Regions from separate parts of the Nonomuraea sp. NPDC048881 genome, predicted to be linked through region 2. Evidence: riboswitches for the same ligand, from Rfam matches in the RefSeq annotation. Region 2 holds a riboswitch; each other region holds the start of a gene.
The links. Region 2 has a riboswitch for cyclic di-AMP ahead of AB0C33_RS24185 (NlpC/P60 family protein). Riboswitches for the same ligand answer to the same signal wherever they lie in the genome.

Region 1 (4,183 bases), on a different contig from region 2:
CTTGCGCAGGGCGTAGTCCAGCTCGCGGGCCCACTTGCGGCGCAGGAACTCCGCGATCTCGGCGCGGCCGGTGACGAACTCGCCCCGGTTGCGCCACACGGAGTCCTCGGTGTACGCGAGCGCGACGCGGTCGGGGTCGCGGGTGTTCCAGGCGTCCTCGGCGGCCTGGACCTTGATCCGGGCGGTCTCCTCGGTGAACGGCGGGACGGGCGGGCGGGTCATGGGCGGTCCTCTCCGATCGAGAGAACTGGCGTTCTCCCGGGTTGTGCGCTAGCGTAGAGAACGATCGTTCTCCGCGGCAAGCACCTGGAGGGGTGTCATGGATCACGAGCAGCGGCTGCTGGACGCCGCGGGCGACCTGTTCTACCGCCGCGGCGTGCAGGCGGTCGGCATGGACGAGATCCGGGCCGCCTCCGGCGTCTCGCTGAAACGCCTCTACCAGTGTTTCCCGTCGAAGGAGGCGCTGGTCGTGGCCTATCTGCGGCGGCGCGACGAACGCTGGATGGCCTCGCTCACCGCGTACGTGGCCGACGCCGGCGACCGCATCCCGGCGGTCTTCGCGTGGCTGGAACGCTGGTTCGCCGAGGACGGCTTCCGCGGCTGCGGGTTCGCCAACGCCTTCGCCGAGCTGGGCGCCGGTTCGGCCGCCGTCCGCACGGCGGTGCGCGAGCACAAGGAGCGCCTGCGCGCCTACCTGCGCTCGCTCGCCGAGGAGGCCGGAGCCGGGGACCCCGGCCTGCTCGCCGAGCAGTTGCTCACCCTGATCGACGGCGCCACGGTCACCGCGATGATCTCCGAGGAGCCGGGCGCGGCCCGCTCGGCCGGGCAGGCCGCGGCGGTCCTGGTCCACCGGCACCGGCGGCCCTGAAACGCGAAAGAGCGCACTCCCCGCGGGGAATGCGCTCTTTGCTTGGCAGGATCAGGCGGCGTACGACGGGTAGCCGTAGCCGACGACCTGGGAGGTCGGGCGGACACGCTGCTCGACCTTGCCGTTGCCGGTGTTGCCCTCGATCGTGGAGATCGTGCCGTCGCCGTTGTCCTTGACGACGAAGCCGACATGCTGGATGTCGTTCAGGCTCTTGCTGCCGCTCCAGGAGAAGAAGACGACGGCGCCCGGCTTGGCCTCGGTGCCCCAGCGGTCGTTGGCGGCGAACCACTTGGCGTGGGTCACGGTGTAGGCGTCCCAGCCGACCTGCGGGCGGGCGCCGGTCTGCTCGCCGACCCAGGAGACGAACATCGAGCACCAGGGGGCGTTCAGGTACATGGCGCGGTTGCCGCCGTCACGCGCGGCGGTCTCGGCGGCGCGCTGCGAGTCGGCGTACCACTTCTGGAACTTGGTGCCGCCGCCGTTGGCGTCCTCGGAGGTGCCGACCTGGGCGCGGGCCGTGGCCAGCACCTGGGCGGCGGTGACGTTGACCTTGCCCTTGGCGCTCTCGTCGGCGACGCGGTTCTGCGCGACGCGCGGCTGGGCGGCCACGCCGGCGACCTTGGCGGTCTGGGTGGCGGTGTGGGCGGTGGCGGTGTCGGCGTTCACTGCCGCGTGCGTGCCGAGCACGCCGGCGACGGTGGTCGCGCCGAGAGCGATCTTGGCGAGGTCGAGCTTGTAGGCACGGTGAAGACGGTGCTTGGCCATGAGGGTGTTACTCCTTGAGCTTCCGTGCCGCTTGCCGGGTTAGCTGACGGGTTCGGGCGGGAAGCTGCCCTACGGCACCACGGTGCCGATTCACCCCATTGGACACATGGGTCCCCGGTTCCGCGCACAGGCGGATTCAGCGGTCTCTTGGTCAGGCAAAGGGCTGACGCATCGTCTTCCCGGGCCCGGGAAAGGGCCTGAAGGTATATGTGCGACGCCCGGATGCGGGGATGTCCGCATCGACTCTGTACAACACGGGTCCCGCTTGGGTAATTCCCAGGCAATGCCATCCCTACCTGGGACGACTCCCCGTTCGGCTGTGTACAACCAAGCTACCCGGCGAGTAATTCCCAGGCAAATGGCGGCAATGAATTCGACGGTGCGTGGGAGAAACGCTACGCACCGAATCGGTTCACGCCACGTGCGCCTTTATCGCCACACTCGTGAGCGCCAGCAACAATTCCAGATCGGGCTCGGCGTCGACCTGCACGGCGACCCAGGCGCGGTCGCGGCAGGCATGGACCTGGTCGCACGCCCGCAGGTACGGCTCCAGGCGGCCGATGGCGGGGGCGGTGAGCCGTACGTGGATCTCGTCCCGGCCGGCCAGGCGCAGGATCTCGGTTCCGTGTACGGCGAAGGTGACCTGCTGACCGGTGCCGCTGACGTTCAGCGACGGCCAGGACCGTAACTCCGCGACCGCGCGGACCACGTAGGGCCCGCGTCGCGTGGGCGTCCGCCGCCAGGCGGAGATTCCTGCCACGCTCCAATGCTGAGCCACGGCTCACCCCGCCGTCAGCCCCCGTTCCTGAACCGTTATCCCCTCGTGAACGGGCGCGCCCAGGGTCTGACCGGCACGATTACGGACGCCTGACCGATACGTATTGACGCTCCCCCAGGCAGAAGCTACCGTCGATTCACAACTTAAAGGAAACTTTCCTAATAGTTTCCCCAGAAGTCTCCCATCCCACTCCCCACACACCCCCCAACGGATGTCGGAGCGACATGAAGCACACCATTCTGAGCAAGGTCCTGGCGGGAATGGCGGCATTGGCCCTGCCTCTCACCGCGGCCGTGGCCGCCCCAGCGCTCGCCTCCGCCAGCACGGTGGCGTACGCGGCGGCCTGGGCCCCGTGGACCGCCTACACGGCGGGCACGGTCGTCACCTACAACGGCGTCGACTACGTCTGTCTCCAGGCGCACACCTCCCAGCCCGGCTGGGAGCCGCCGAACGTGGCGGCGCTGTGGAAGGTCTCCGGCGGCGGCGGCAGCGACACGACCGCGCCGTCCGTGCCGGGCAACCTGCGCTCGACCGGCGTCACGGACACGAGCGTGGCCCTGGCCTGGAACGCCTCCACCGACAACGTGGCCGTGACCGGCTACGAGGTCTACCGCGGCGGCACCCTGGTCACCACCGTCACGGGCACCACGTACAACGACACCGGCCTCACCGCGAACACGGCCTACAGCTACACCGTGCGCGCGCGTGACGCGGCCGGCAACCGCTCGGCCAACAGCAACCAGATCTCCGCGACGACCACCGGCGGCGGTGGCGGCGACGACAAGACACCGCCGTCGGTCCCCGGCAACCTGCGCTCGACCGGCGTCAGCAACAACAGCGTCTCGCTGGCCTGGAACGCCTCCACCGACAACGTGGCGGTCACCGGCTACGAGGTCTACCGCGGCGGCACCCTGGTCACCACCGTCACGGGCACCACGTACAACGACACCGGCCTCAGCGCCAACACCCCCTACAACTACACCGTGCGCGCGCGTGACGCGGCGGGCAACCGCTCGGCCGACAGCAACCAGATCACCGCGACCACCACGGGCGGCGGCGGTGGCGGCGGCAACAAGGTGCTGGGCTACTTCGTCCAGTGGGGCATCTACCAGCGCGGCTACCACGTCAAGAACATCGACACCAGCGGCTCGGCGGCCAAGCTGACCCACATCAACTACGCGTTCGGCAACGTGCAGAACGGGCAGTGCACGATCGGCGACAGCTACGCCGACTACGACCGCTTCTACCAGGCGGGCGAGAGCGTCGACGGCGTCGCCGACACCTGGGACAACGGCGCGCTGCGCGGCAACTTCAACCAGCTGCGCAAGCTGAAGAAGAAGTACCCCAACCTGAAGGTGCTCTTCTCCTTCGGCGGCTGGACCTGGTCCGGCGGCTTCGGCCAGGCGGCGCAGAACCCGACCGCCTTCGCCGACTCCTGCTACAAGCTGGTGGAGGACCCCCGCTGGGCCGACGTCTTCGACGGCATCGACATCGACTGGGAGTACCCGAACGCCTGCGGCCTGACCTGTGACACCAGCGGCGCGGCGGCGTTCAAGAACGTGATGTCCGCGCTGCGCTCCCGCTTCGGCGCGAACAACCTGGTCACCGCGGCCATCACCGCCGACGGCAACGACGGCGGCAAGATCGACGCGGCCGACTACGGCGGCGCCGCCCAGTACGTCGACTGGTACAACGTCATGACGTACGACTTCTTCGGCGGCTGGGACGCGCAGGGCCCGACCGCCCCGCACTCCCCGCTCACCACCTGGGAC
Region 2 (4,183 bases):
CGCCGCCGCGGCCAGCGCCGACAGCGCGATCTCGCCTTCCATCCTGGCCAGCGTCGCGCCCAGGCAGAAGTGCAGGCCGAGCCCGAAGGCCAGGTGGCGGCCGGGCTCGCGGCCGGGGTCGAACCGGTCGGGATCGGCGAACACGGCGGGATCGCGATTGGCCGCGCCGATCGGCACGAGCACGGCCGAGCCCGCGGGCACCGGCGTCCCGCCGAGTTCCCGGTCCTCCAGCGCGATCCTGGAGGTGAGCTGGACCGGCGGATCGAAGCGCAGCACCTCCTCCACGACCTCCCTCGGGCGCTCGGCGGCGCGGTGCAGCAGGTCGTGCCGCAGCAGGTTCAGCACGCCGTTCGCGATGAGGTTGACGGTGGTCTCGTGGCCGGCCACGAGCAGCAGCACGCAGGTCGCCAGCAACTCGGCCTCGGTGAGCTCCTCGACGTGTGCGAGTGCGCTCAGGAGGTCCTCGCCGGGACGCTCGCGCCGCCGCGCGATCAGGTGGCGGAAGTAGTCGCGGAACTCGTTCCTGGAACGCTCCGTTTCCGACATGAGGGCGTCTGTCAGCATCGGGTCAAGTCCGCGGGCAAGGGCCTCGCTCCATCCGCGGAAGCGGTCGTGGTCCTCCGGCGGCACCCCGAGCATCTCGCTGATCACCATCACCGGCAGCGGGTACGCGAAGCCGGAAATCAGCTCCGCCTCCTCCGGCAGCCGCCCGATCAGGTCGGCGGTGATCTCCTCGATCCGCGGCCTGAGACGGGCCACCATGCGCGGCGTGAACGCGCGGCTGACCAGAGCACGCAACCGGGTGTGATCGGGCGGGTCCATGAGCAGGAACGACCGGCCGGGCTGACCTGCCTCTTCCTGCGCGGGAGGGGACGTTCCGTGACCGAACCCGGGGTCGCGCAGCACGGCCGCGCACAACTCGTACGTGGTCACGACGAGCAGCCCGCCGCGCGTTCTGAAGATCGGCCCGGCGGCTCGCAGCTCGCGATATCGGACGTACGGATCGCGCACAAATTGCGGATCCGAGGGATCAAAACCCAGCACGTCGGTGGCGCTCATCGGAGGTGGAACCGGGCCGCCGAATTGATCGTTTGGACCGTTCATAGCGGACCACGGCGTGCCAACATATGCGGAGTACGTCACATATAAGTGATCATGTCAATAGCGCTGGTCAAGGGCGCCGATTGTCGCGCTTGACGACCTTTCCGCGATGCGTTTACCTTCACCGAGACGAGCGGCTTTGCTTCGCCTGAAAGGTCCGAGTTCTGCTGTTTGGGGGAGGGCTCCCGGTGGATGTGCTCACAGAAGGCGTTGAGCTGAGCCACGCGGATTTGGCGTTACTGGCCGAGCTGGCCAGGGGAGTGACGGTCGATCGGGTCGGCAGGCGGCTGGATATCAGCGGACGGACCGTACGGCGCAGGCTGAGGGGCATCTGCGACCGCATCGGCGTGGCCACGGCGATCGAGGCCGTGGCATGGGCGGCGCGCCGCCAGCTCATCTAGCGGCGCTCAGCAGGTGGCGCGCATCATCCAGTGACGCTGGGCGAAGTGGCGCTGGGCGAAGTGGCGCTGGGCGAAGTGGCGCGCGGGTCAGTCCGCGATGCGCACGCCGCCGGCGAACGGCCGCCCGCCGATCGGGGCGACCCGCACGACGTCACCCGTCCGCGGAGCGTGGACCATCATGCCGCCGCCGATGTAGATGCCGACGTGGTGCAGGTCGCTGTAGAAGAACACCAGGTCGCCGGGGCGCAGCTGGTCGCGGCTGACCTGCCTGCCGGCCGTCCACTGGTCGCCGGTGTAGTGGGGGAGCGAGATGCCCACGCGCTGGTAGGCGGCCATCACCAGCCCGGAGCAGTCGTAGGAGCGCGGCCCTTCGGCGCCCCACACGTACGGCTTGAGCTGCTGGGTGAGGGCCCACTTGACGGCCTGGGCGGCCTTGCCGTCGCCGATGACCGGCAGGTTGACGCGCACGGCCCGGGTGCCGGGACGGCCGGCCTCGCCGACGGCCCGCCGGTAGAGGTTGCTCTCGACCTTGGCGACCAGCTTGGTGATCTTCGAGCGCCTGCTCTCCAGATCGGTGACGATCTTCTGGACCTCGGCGATGCGGGTCTTGGCGCCGGCCCTGGCCCGCTCGGCGGCCTCCATGGCCCTGGCGAGCTGGTTGACCTCCTCGCCCTGCTGCTGTTCGAGCGCGTACGTGGTCGCGGCCCGGTCGAGGAAGGTCTCGGGGTCGCCGGACTGGGCGAAGGCCAGGGCCTTGTCCAGGCCACCGGTGATGTAGGCGTTCTGGGCGAGCAGCGAGGCCCTGGCGCGCTTGGCGGCCAGATCGGACTCGCTGGTGGCCAGGATCTTCTGGGCGGAGTCGTTGGCCTTCTGGGCGGCCTTCAGCCGTTCGCGCTGCTCGTTGTACTGCTCGGCCAGCGTCTCGATCTCTTCGTGCAGCTTCTCCACCTGGTCGGAGAGCTCGGAGAGCGACGGCTTCGGGTCGGCGGCGGCGGAACCGACGGGGACGGCGAACAGCATCGCGGCGACGGTCACGCCGATGACGCCGAGGCGGCGTGCGCGCCTGGCCTGCTCCTGGGGGCGGGCGTGCCTGCCCCCGGACTTCCCCGAGCGGTCGAACGTCCGCTTCACCAACCGAGCTCCTCTCATCGACGCCGGCCGGGTTAGCTGACGGGTTCGGGCCGGAGCAGCCCTACCGAGATGGTCGGATTCACCCCAAGTGGTGGCGCCAGGTGCTCGCCGCCGTTGGTTCCCCGGCTTCCCTTGCGGGAATTGGGCGTGTCTTTCCGCGCGCATTACGCGGAGAACATCGTCGCTGGACACTAATGCACTCCGGGTTCACGCTCAACCGGAACTGCCGAGTCTGTAGAGGTTTCACAACTGAAGGGTCACAAGGTGATCTCGTGGGTAGCCGTACGGAAGCGGGCTTCTGCACCTTTTGTCCAGCATTCGGGGTGCTGAGGTCTGGAGGAAAGCTCCAAGTCGGCTCGTGTTCATCTGACCACGGGATGTGATGAGATGCCCGAGACGTGGGATTTAGGGCCGAGCCGTAATGAGATCTGTACCCTGGAGAGCCATGGAGCAGGTGGCCGAAGTGGCAGTCCCCGAGACCGCGGTCGTGGTCAGGCGTGCGCGCACGCCCGACGTGCGTGCGATCAGGCGTCTCGTGGACACCTACGCGGGCGCGGGGCCGCGGCTCCTGGAGAAGGCCACGGTCACGCTGTACGAGGACGTCCAGGAGTTCTGGGTGGCCGAGCGCGGCGGGGAGGTCGTCGGCTGCGGCGCGCTCCACGTGCTCTGGGAGGACCTCGCCGAGGTCCGTACGGTGGCCGTCGATCCCGCGTGCCGGGGGCTGGGTGTGGGGCGGCGGATCGTCTCGGCGCTCGTCCGGCAGGCGAAGGATCTGGGGCTGCGGCGTGTATTCTGTCTGACTTTTGAGGTCGACTTCTTCGCGAGGCACGGTTTCCGCCCCATCCAGGGCACACCGGTCTCACCCGAGGTCTACGCCGAGTTGCTGGCCTCGTACGACGAGGGTGTGGCGGAGTTCCTTGATCTGGAACACGTCAAACCGAACACCCTTGGCAACACCCGCATGCTGCTGCATCTGACATCGGGTGACGCGGACCTTGACCACTTGGAAAGGTGATTGTTGATACCTATGTCGATACGTTGGGCAGCACAGGCATGTGTCCTGACACGTGCCACATGCGCACTCGAAGCGAGGTGACACGGTGAGCACCGGACAGCCGCCGTACCCACAGGACGATTCCGGCGAGAACCCCGAGTACGGTCAGCACCACGGCCGTCGGCCCGGCGAGCCCGACCCGGACGTGACTGTGGTCGGCTACCGGGCGGACGATGCCTTCGGCCAGCCCCCGTACGGTCAGCAGCAGCAACAGGGCTATGGCCAGCAACAGCAGTACGGCCAGCAACCACAGCAGTACGGCCAGCAGCAGGGCTACGGCCAGCAGCCCCAGTACGGCCAGCAGGCCGCCCCGGGTCAGCAGGGCTACGGCCAGCAGCAGGGCTACGGCCAGCAGCCGCAGTCCTCGGGCCAGCAGTACACGCAGCCCGGCTACGGCCAGGAGGCCCAGTACGGCCAGCAGGCCGCCTCGGGTCAGCAGGGTTACGGCCAGCAGCCGCAGTCCTCGGGCCAGCAGTACACGCAGCCCGGCTACGGC
Region 3 (4,183 bases), on a different contig from region 2:
ACCGGCCGGGAACTGTGACATGAGTGGCATAGATCACGCTTGATGCCTTCATGTCACAATCGCCACGCGTCGGGACTCTTCGGTTACGACAGACGAGGAGGCACGCCATGACACCGACCCCGCGGCACCCCGCCGACGCCGCCACCGAGCAGTTCCTCGGCTACCGGGAACTGCTGTTCTCCGTGGTCTACAACATGCTCGGCAGCGTCGCCGACACCGAGGACGTGCTGCAGGAGGCGTGGCTGGCCTGGTCCGCCCGGCACCGCAGGCCGGACGCCGGACCGGTGGAGAACGTCCGGGCCTACCTGGTGCGGATCGCGGTGAACCAGGCGCTCGCCCGGCGGGCGGACCTGAGCCGCCGGCAGGAGACCTACGTCGGCCCCTGGCTGCCGGAACCGCTGGTCACGGCCCCCGACAACACCGGAGGCGCCGCCGAGAGCGGGGAGTCGTTGTCGATGGCGGTGCTGGTCGTGCTGGAGACCCTGTCACCGCTGGAACGAGCGGTCTTCGTGCTGCACGAGGTGTTCGGATTCAGCCACCCGGAGACGGCCGACATCCTCGGGCGCACGCCCGCGGCGGTCCGGCAGCTCGCGGCCCGCGCGCGCCGCCACGTCCACGCGCGCCGTCCTCGTCACCGGACCCAGCCCGACGTCCACGCCGAGGTGACCGAGCGGTTCGCCGCGGCCGCCCTCGGCGGTGACCTGCGGGCCCTGCTGGAGGTGCTGGCGCCGGAGGTGACCTTGTGGACCGACGGCGGCGGCAAGGGACCGGCCACCAGCCTGCATCCGGTCCACGGCCGGGACCAGGTGGCGGCGCTGTTCATGTCCGTCGCCGCGACGCTGACCCCGGGCGCGGTGGACCTGCGTTACCGGCGGGTGGCCGGCGACCCGTGCGCGCTCGTCTTCTCCGGTGACGGGCCGCTGGCCGTGGTCGTCGTCGATCTCACGCCCGAGGGCGACCGGATCGCCGCCGTCTACTCCGTCACCAACCCCGACAAGCTCACCGGCATCCGCTGAGCTGCCGGTCCGCGGCTAGTTCATCGAGATGTGCACGTGGTCGTAGTGGTTCTCGGTGATGCTGCCGCGGTCGGACATCGAGCGCCAGCCCGAGCCCTGGTTGATGCGCTGCTTCCAGATCACGTACTTGACGCCCAGCTTGGCCTTGTTCTTCAGCGCCCAGTCGGCCAGCCGGTCGCCGAGGGCGTTGTTGACGGCGCTCGGCATGGTGCCGCCCGTGCTCATCATGAAGTCGCAGGCCCGGCCGAGCGGGTGCTCGCCGCTGGAGCCGGACCGGAAGCAGCCCACCTCGTACGGCAGCGAGAAGTTCTTCTGCACCTGCGCGCGCATCAGCCGGGTGCGCGGCGTGATGTTGTCCGAGCCGGCCGGCAGCTCGGGCGCCCAGCTCCCGTCGGACTTCTTGCCCGGCCCGAACGGCACCAGGTCCTGGAGCTTCTTCTTGATGTCGTCGATGACGTCCTGGGCGTCGTCGCGCTGCTCGGCCACCTCCGCCGTGCCCGCCTTCAGCTCCGTCGCGAGCGCGGCGGCGGCCGTGGCGGCCTTCTTCTGGTCGTCGCGGGCCTTGGCCACGCTGTCCACGACCGCCTGCTGCTCGGCGGTGAGCTGTTCGAGCACGGCCGCGCCGCCGCCGTCCGGGGTCATCATGAACGCCGGCAGGGAGGTGTCGCCGTTCTGGTAGCGCAGCCGGGCGATCTCGGCGACCCGCTGCTCGGCCGTGGCCAGCGCCTGCTCGGCGGCGGTGAGCCGCTGCTGGGCCGTGGTGGCGGCCTGCTGGGCCTTGGCCAGCTCGACCCGCTTGAGGTTGTACGTCTCGATGAGCTTGTCGACCTTGCGGTTGAGCTCCTTGAGCTGGGCCCGCAGCTGCGCCTCGGACGGCTTGGGCGCGGCCGCCACGGCGGCTGCCCCGGAGACCGAGGCGGCGGCCGGATGGACGAGCAGGGCGGTGGCGGTGATGAGACCGACGGCAAGACTCGCGGGGGACGAAGCCGCCACGTGGTTGTTCCTCTCCCTCTGCCGGCCGGGTTAGCTGACGGGTTCGGGCACGGGAGCAGTCCCTACCACTTGCGCGGATTCACCCCGGATGCGATGGGTCCCCGGCTCCCGGGCAACACGCCCGGGATTAGGCATACAACGACCGTTATGGCCGATGTCTAACGGGATATTAGTGGTAGATCACGAGTCATGCGACTTTAATGAGAAACCAATTAGTGATCAATTCGTGATCGCAACATGCGTGCCGCCTCCTCCGGCAGCACGTCGTTGACGAAGGCCCCCATGGCCGACTCCGAGCCCGCCAGGTACTTCAGCTTCCCGGGCGCCCGCCTGATGCTGAACAGCTCCAGGCGCAGGTAGGCCAGCTCGCGGCCGTACCGCACCGGCGCCTGGTGCCAGGCCGAGATGTACGGCATCGCGACCCCGAACAGCGCGTCGAGCGCCCGCAGCACCGAGGTGTACAGCGGCGCGAACGCGGCCCGCTCCTCCTCCGACAGCGCCGCCAGGTCGGGCACCTGCCGGTGCGGATACACGTGCACCTCGAACGGCCAGCGCGCGGCGGCCGGCACGAACGCCGTCCAGAGCTCGTTGGCGGCCACCACCCGCGTGCCGGCGGCCTGCTCGGCGGCCAGCACGTCGGCGAACAGGTTGCCGCCCGTGTGCCGAGAGGCGGCCCCCAGCTGGAGCTTGGTGCGCGGGGTCACGTAGGGATAGGCGTAGATCTGCCCGTGCGGGTGGGGGAGCGTGATGCCGATCTCCTCGCCCCGGTTCTCGAAGCAGAACACCTGTTCGACGCCCTCCATGCCGGACAGCTCCGCCGTGCGGTCGGCCCACGCCTCCATGACCAGCCTGACCTGCGCATTGGAGAGCCTGGAGAAGGAGGAGGAGTGGTCGGAGGTGAAGCACACCACCTCACAACGTCCGACACCCGGCCGCACCTCACTCAGGCCGCCGACATCCCCGTAAGTCCCAAAATTTCCGGAGAAAGAGGGGAAGCGGTTCTCGAACACCACCACGTCATAGTCATGGGCCGGGATCTCCGACGCCCGCGTGGCGGACGACGGGCACAACGGGCACTCGTCGGCCGGCGGCAGGAACGTCCGCGTCTGCCGGTGGCCGGCGATCGCGATCCACTCCTCGGTCAGCGGGTCGTAGCGCAGCTCGGAGGCCACCGGCCGCGGATCGAGCGGCCGCCGGTCGATCGCGCTCCGGTCGGCGTCGTCGCGCCGGTCGAAGTAGATCAGCTCTCGGCCGTCTGCCAGGTGGGTGATGGTGCGCTTCAAGGCGTGCCCTCCGCGATGATCAGTTCTCCGGCCCGTTCGGCCAGCTCGGTGCGTGCTTCCTCGGGCAGCCCCGCGTCGCTGATGACCACGTCGGCCTCGGTCAGCTCGGCGATCGTGCTGATGCCGACCGTGTTCCATTTGGTGTGGTCGGCGGGGACCACCAGCCGGTGCGCCGCGGCCACCAGCTCCCTGTCGGTCTCGGACTCCAGCAGGTTGGGCGTGGTGAACCCGGCGCGCAGGCTCATGCCGTGCACCCCGAGGAAGAGCGTGTCCACGTGCAGGCGGCGGATGGCCGCCACCGCCACGGGGCCGACGAGCGCGTCGGAGGGCGTGCGCACGCCGCCGGTCAGCACGACCGTGCGGTCGGCGCGCGGGTTGCGGTGGAAGACCTCGGCGACGGGGATCGAGTTGGTGATCACGGTCAGCTCGGCCACCGCGACGAGGTGGTGGGCCAGCGCCCACGTGGTGGTGCCGGCGGAGAGGGCCACGGCGGTGCCCGGCCGTACGAGGGTGGCCGCGTGCCGCGCGATGGCCTCCTTCTCCTGCTGCTGGCGGGCGGACTTGGCGGTGAAGCCGGGCTCCTCGGTCGAGCCGGGGCCGAGGGCCGTCGCGCCGCCGTGGACCTTCTCCAGCAGCCCGCGCTCGGCCAGCACCTCAAGGTCGCGGCGTATCGTCATGTCGGAGACGCCGAGCTCGCGCACGAGGTCGGCCACCCGGACGCCGCCGCTGCTGCGTACGCGTTCGAGGATCGTCTGCTGACGCTGCTGTGCGAGCACGCCCACCCCTTCCAACAGATTCCACCAAATTATGACACGAGTTTGTTGAGGAATGTTAGGTCACGGCGTATCGCTTGTGCGGCCCGCGGGCAGGGGAGACCTTGTAGGTCACGAT
Region 4 (4,183 bases), on a different contig from region 2:
CTTGACCAGTTCCGGATAGATCTGCGTGTGCCCCGCCTGCCAGACGTGGTTGAGCGAGTGCTCGAACTTCTTGGCCAGGTCGTAGCCGCTGGCCGGGCCTTTGGTGGCGAGCAGGCCGAGGAGCGCGATCCGCAGGGACATGCCCGCCAGCATAGCGAAGGCTTGACATGTCAGCTCTTACATATCAATCTTCACCTGTGACTAATGACATGAAGACCAAGGGCAACGGGCTGGTGTTGCTGGCGGTGCTCGGCGGGATGTTCCTGGCGATGCTCGACCAGACGATCGTCGGCACCGCGCTGCCCCGCATCACCGGCGAGCTGGGCGGCACCCGGCTCTACACCTGGGTGGTCACGGCCTATCTGCTCACCTCCACCGTCACCGTGCCGCTGTACGGCAGGCTGTCCGACCAGCACGGCAGGAAGCCGCTGCTGCTCGTCGGGATGTCGGTGTTCGTCGTCGGATCGGCGTTGTGCGGGCTCGCCCAGGACATGACCCAGCTCATCGCCTTCCGCGCCGTGCAGGGGCTGGGCGCGGGCGCGTTGCTGCCGCTGTCGCTGGCCCTGGTGATGGAGATGTTCCCGCCCGGACGCAACGGCGCCCGCGTGCAGGGCGCGCTCGGCGGCGTGATGGCGTTGACGTACCTGGCCGGGCCCTTCCTGGGCGGGTTGTTCACCGACCACGCGAGCTGGCGGTGGGCCTTCTACGTGAACGTGCCGCTCGGGATCGTGCTGATCGCGATCGTGGTGCTGCGGCTGCCGTTCCGTCCGGGCACCGGCGGCGGGGGCCGGCCGGACTACGCGGGCATCGCGGTGTTCAGCGTGGCCATCAGCGCCCTGCTGCTCGGCCTGACCGAGAAGGGCCTGGACGGCAACTCCTGGACCTCCCCGCCCGTGGCCGGGCCGATCCTGCTGGCGCTGGTCCTGCTGGCCGCGTTCGTGCTGGTCGAGCTGCGGGCGGCGAACCCGGTCATGCCGATGCACCTGTTCCGGGACCGTACGTACACGCTGGTCAACGCGACCTCGTTCTTCACCGCCTTCTGCATGTACGCCGGCGTGGTGTTCCTGCCGCGCTACTTCCAGCAGGCGCTGGGCGTCAGCGCCACCGAGTCCGGGCTGAGGATCTACCCGATGACGCTGGCGATGGTGGCGGGCAGCGCGCTCATGGGCACGCTGATGTCCAGGACGCGCACGTACAAGCCGTGGCTGGTCGGGGCGCCGTTCCTGCTGGTGGCCGGCAGCCTGCTCTGCCTGAACCTCACCGTGCGCACCGACGGCCTGCTGCTGGCCGGGTGGATGGCGCTGCTCGGGCTCGGCATGGGGCCGATGTTGTCGGGGCTGACCGTGGCCGTGCAGCAGGCCGTCGCGCCGCGGTACATCGGCACGGCCTCGGCCAACCTCACCTTCTTCCGGCAGATCGGCGGCTCGGTGGCGCTGGCGCTGGCCGGCACCGCGTACACGTCGGTCATCACCACGGACGCGCCGGTCCACGGGCTCGCGGCCGCGCACGCCTCGGCGGCGGCCGTGGTCATCCCGTCGCTGGGCGTGGCGGGCGCGGTGATCGCCCTGGTCGCGCTGGTCATGATGCCTGGCAGGCGGCTGGAGCAGGCGCCCGCGGCGGAAAGCAGAGTGGAGGCCGGTTTCGCGTCGTAAGCGACGTCGTGCGAAGCTGTGGATGTCCCCAGAACCAGGAGGTCCTCATGGCGGAAACACCGGAGCCGGAAGTCAGCGAGACTCCCGAGGACGAGATGAAGCGCAAGTTCCGCGAGGCGTTGGAACGCAAGCGCGGGCAGCAGGCCGACTCGGCCGCGGGTGGCAGGGGCGTGGACCCGTCGAAGATCCACGGGGCGCACGGTCCGGCAGCGAGTAAAAGATCCTTCAGGCGCAAGAGCGGCGGCTGAAAGGTCCGATTTAGCAGGGGGTACGGCATGCCGTGCCCCCTTTCTCTTTACCTCGATAGGTAGATCTTTACCCGGTTCATGACGATTCGTTTGTATTTGTCCGAATCTCTGGGTACCGTCTTAACCAATTACCAGCTGGTGGCGTAGTCCCTACCAGGAGAGGGACGACAGCTGGCGCCGAATCCCGACTTGTCGGGAACCGGGGACCCATCTCATTGGGGTGAATCCGGCCATGTGCCGGTAGGGCATCTCCACGCCCGAACCCGTCAGCTAACCCGGTAGGCGAGATGGAGAGGACTTCACGCATGTACCACCTCGTCGTACCCCCGGACAGTGTAGTGACGACCGCCTGCTGAGCGGTCTCTTCCCTGACTTCCCCCACGCGCCGCGTAACCACCCTTTCGGCGCTCTGCCCGGTTACGCACCGTAGTCACGCGCGTTCCCCCTGTCCCCTCGCGAAGGACTTCACTGCTTCATGTCTCGATTTGGCCTGCGCTCTCTCGCCCTGCTGTCCGTGTCCGCCATGGGCGCGCTGACGATCTCCGCCACCGGCGCCCACGCCGACACCGGCGACGACCAGAAGATCCTGCTCAAGGGTTCCACGAAGGCCTCCTACTTCTGGGACGACTCCTCCGGCCGGGCCGGCGACACCGGCCTCCCCGCCAGCGGCAAGCCCATGCAGAAGGGCCTGGCCGCCAGCCCGAGCTGGCCCCTCATGACCGAGGGCTACGTGACCTACAACGGCAAGAAGATGCCGTTCTTCGTGGGCGACCGCGGCCCCGGCGAGCCCTCCAGCCGTGGCGTCATGCTCGACCTCGACGCCAAGACCTTCGCCGAGCTGACCGGCGGCACCTTCAACCCCGACACGCTCGGCGTGGACGGCAACGGCGGCCAGGGCCACATCAAGATCGACTACGTCATCACCAAGTGGGGCGACGGCAAGGGCAAGAAGAACTACCCCGTGGCCTTCTCCACCGGCGCGTGGGGCAGGTTCGACGACAACCCGGCCGAGCCTCCCAAGGTGCTGGCCGACAAGCCCGCCGAGGACGCGGCCGGTTCCGCCGGCGGCCAGGTCGGGAAGACCGTCGCGATGGGCGGCACCGTCATGGCCGGCGTGCTCGTGCTGGCCGGCGGCGGCGTGGTGCTCGGCGGCGAGCGCCTGCGCAAGCTCCTCAACGACTGATCTCCGGACAGACCGCTCTTTACGCCTCGCGACTAGAATGACATTCTGGTCGCTGTGATCCAGCGCGCAGCCGCCAACGGCATCGAGATCGCCTACGAGAGCTTCGGCTCACCCGCGGGCAGGCCCCTGCTGCTCATCATGGGACTCGGCGCCCAGCTCATCCACTGGGACGACGAGTTCTGCGAACTCCTGGCCGAGCAGGGCCACCACGTCGTCAGGTTCGACAACCGCGACGCGGGCCTGTCCACCCATCTCCACGACGAGGGCGTGCCCGCATGGGGCGCGCCCTCGCCGTACGTGCTGGACGACCTGGCCGACGACAGCGCCGGGCTCATGGACGTCCTGGGCCTGCCCGCGGCGCACGTCGTCGGCGCCTCGATGGGCGGGATGATCGCCCAGGCGCTGGCCATCCGGCACCCCGCTCGCGTGCTGAGCCTGACCTCGATCATGTCCACGCCCGGCCCGCAGGCGGCCCCGCCGACCGAGGCGGCCGCCGCGGTGCTCTTCGCCAAGCCCGCGACCGACCGCGAGGGGGTCGTCGCCGGCGCGCTGACGACCTGGGCCGTGCTCGGGTCCCCCGGCTGGGAGCTGGACCGCGAACGCGTCACCAGGCTGGCCGGGCTCGCCTTCGACCGCTGCCACGACCCGGCCGGCACGGCCCGCCAGCTCGCCGCCATCATGGCCTCCGGCGACCGCACGTCCGCGCTGGGCGGGCTGAAGGTGCCCGCGCTGGTCATCCACGGCGAGGACGACCAGCTCGTGCCGCTCGCCGGCGGGCGGGCCACGGCCGCCGCCATCCCGGGTGCCCGCCTGGTCACCTACCCCGGCATGGGCCACGACCTGCCCCGCGCCCTCTGGCCCGCGATCGTCGCCGAGATCACCGCCCACACCGGCTCCGCGACGCCCGCCCGGCCCGAGCCCGCCGCGTGACCCGCCGCATGACCCGCCGCGGAGCCTCGCTGCGCGGGCCGGTCAGAGCTCCAGCTTCTCCTCGATGACCTTGAGCATGTGCCGGGCCAGGGCCAGGTTGGCCCGGTTGCGGTCGAGGGCGAGGTAGAGGAACAGGCCCTTGCCGCTGCGACCGGTCAGCGGGCGGATGA

Region 1: another riboswitch for cyclic di-AMP. It lies ahead of AB0C33_RS26355 (CHAP domain-containing protein); the one in region 2 lies ahead of AB0C33_RS24185 (NlpC/P60 family protein).
Region 3: another riboswitch for cyclic di-AMP. It lies ahead of AB0C33_RS33485 (hypothetical protein); the one in region 2 lies ahead of AB0C33_RS24185 (NlpC/P60 family protein).
Region 4: another riboswitch for cyclic di-AMP. It lies ahead of AB0C33_RS16380 (hypothetical protein); the one in region 2 lies ahead of AB0C33_RS24185 (NlpC/P60 family protein).

Annotation. Positions count from the first base shown of each region.
Region 1 covers NZ_JBEZGC010000007.1:307,672-311,854, reverse strand. Annotated here, with positions in the region: gene AB0C33_RS26365 (nuclear transport factor 2 family protein) at 1-222, opposite strand, end outside; gene AB0C33_RS26360 (TetR/AcrR family transcriptional regulator) at 320-868, shown strand; gene AB0C33_RS26355 (CHAP domain-containing protein) at 920-1,633, opposite strand; cyclic di-AMP (ydaO/yuaA leader) riboswitch at 1,648-1,785, opposite strand; gene AB0C33_RS26350 (luciferase family protein) at 2,046-2,393, opposite strand; gene AB0C33_RS26345 (glycosyl hydrolase family 18 protein) at 2,636-4,183, shown strand, end outside.
Region 2 covers NZ_JBEZGC010000006.1:446,132-450,314, forward strand. Annotated here, with positions in the region: gene AB0C33_RS24175 (cytochrome P450) at 1-1,011, opposite strand, end outside; gene AB0C33_RS24180 (LuxR C-terminal-related transcriptional regulator) at 1,290-1,502, shown strand; gene AB0C33_RS24185 (NlpC/P60 family protein) at 1,590-2,633, opposite strand; cyclic di-AMP (ydaO/yuaA leader) riboswitch at 2,640-2,791, opposite strand; gene AB0C33_RS24190 (amino-acid N-acetyltransferase) at 3,079-3,648, shown strand; gene AB0C33_RS24195 (RDD family protein) at 3,734-4,183, shown strand, end outside.
Region 3 covers NZ_JBEZGC010000011.1:13,132-17,314, reverse strand. Annotated here, with positions in the region: gene sigJ (RNA polymerase sigma factor SigJ) at 108-1,016, shown strand; gene AB0C33_RS33485 (hypothetical protein) at 1,032-2,009, opposite strand; cyclic di-AMP (ydaO/yuaA leader) riboswitch at 2,015-2,153, opposite strand; gene galT (galactose-1-phosphate uridylyltransferase) at 2,222-3,292, opposite strand; gene AB0C33_RS33475 (DeoR/GlpR family DNA-binding transcription regulator) at 3,289-4,068, opposite strand.
Region 4 covers NZ_JBEZGC010000004.1:275,914-280,096, reverse strand. Annotated here, with positions in the region: gene AB0C33_RS16395 (PadR family transcriptional regulator) at 1-141, opposite strand, end outside; gene AB0C33_RS16390 (MDR family MFS transporter) at 198-1,652, shown strand; gene AB0C33_RS16385 (DUF5302 domain-containing protein) at 1,700-1,900, shown strand; cyclic di-AMP (ydaO/yuaA leader) riboswitch at 2,066-2,200, shown strand; partial or broken gene AB0C33_RS16380 (hypothetical protein) at 2,424-2,852, shown strand; gene AB0C33_RS16375 (alpha/beta hydrolase) at 3,138-4,013, shown strand; gene AB0C33_RS16370 (hypothetical protein) at 4,056-4,183, opposite strand, start outside.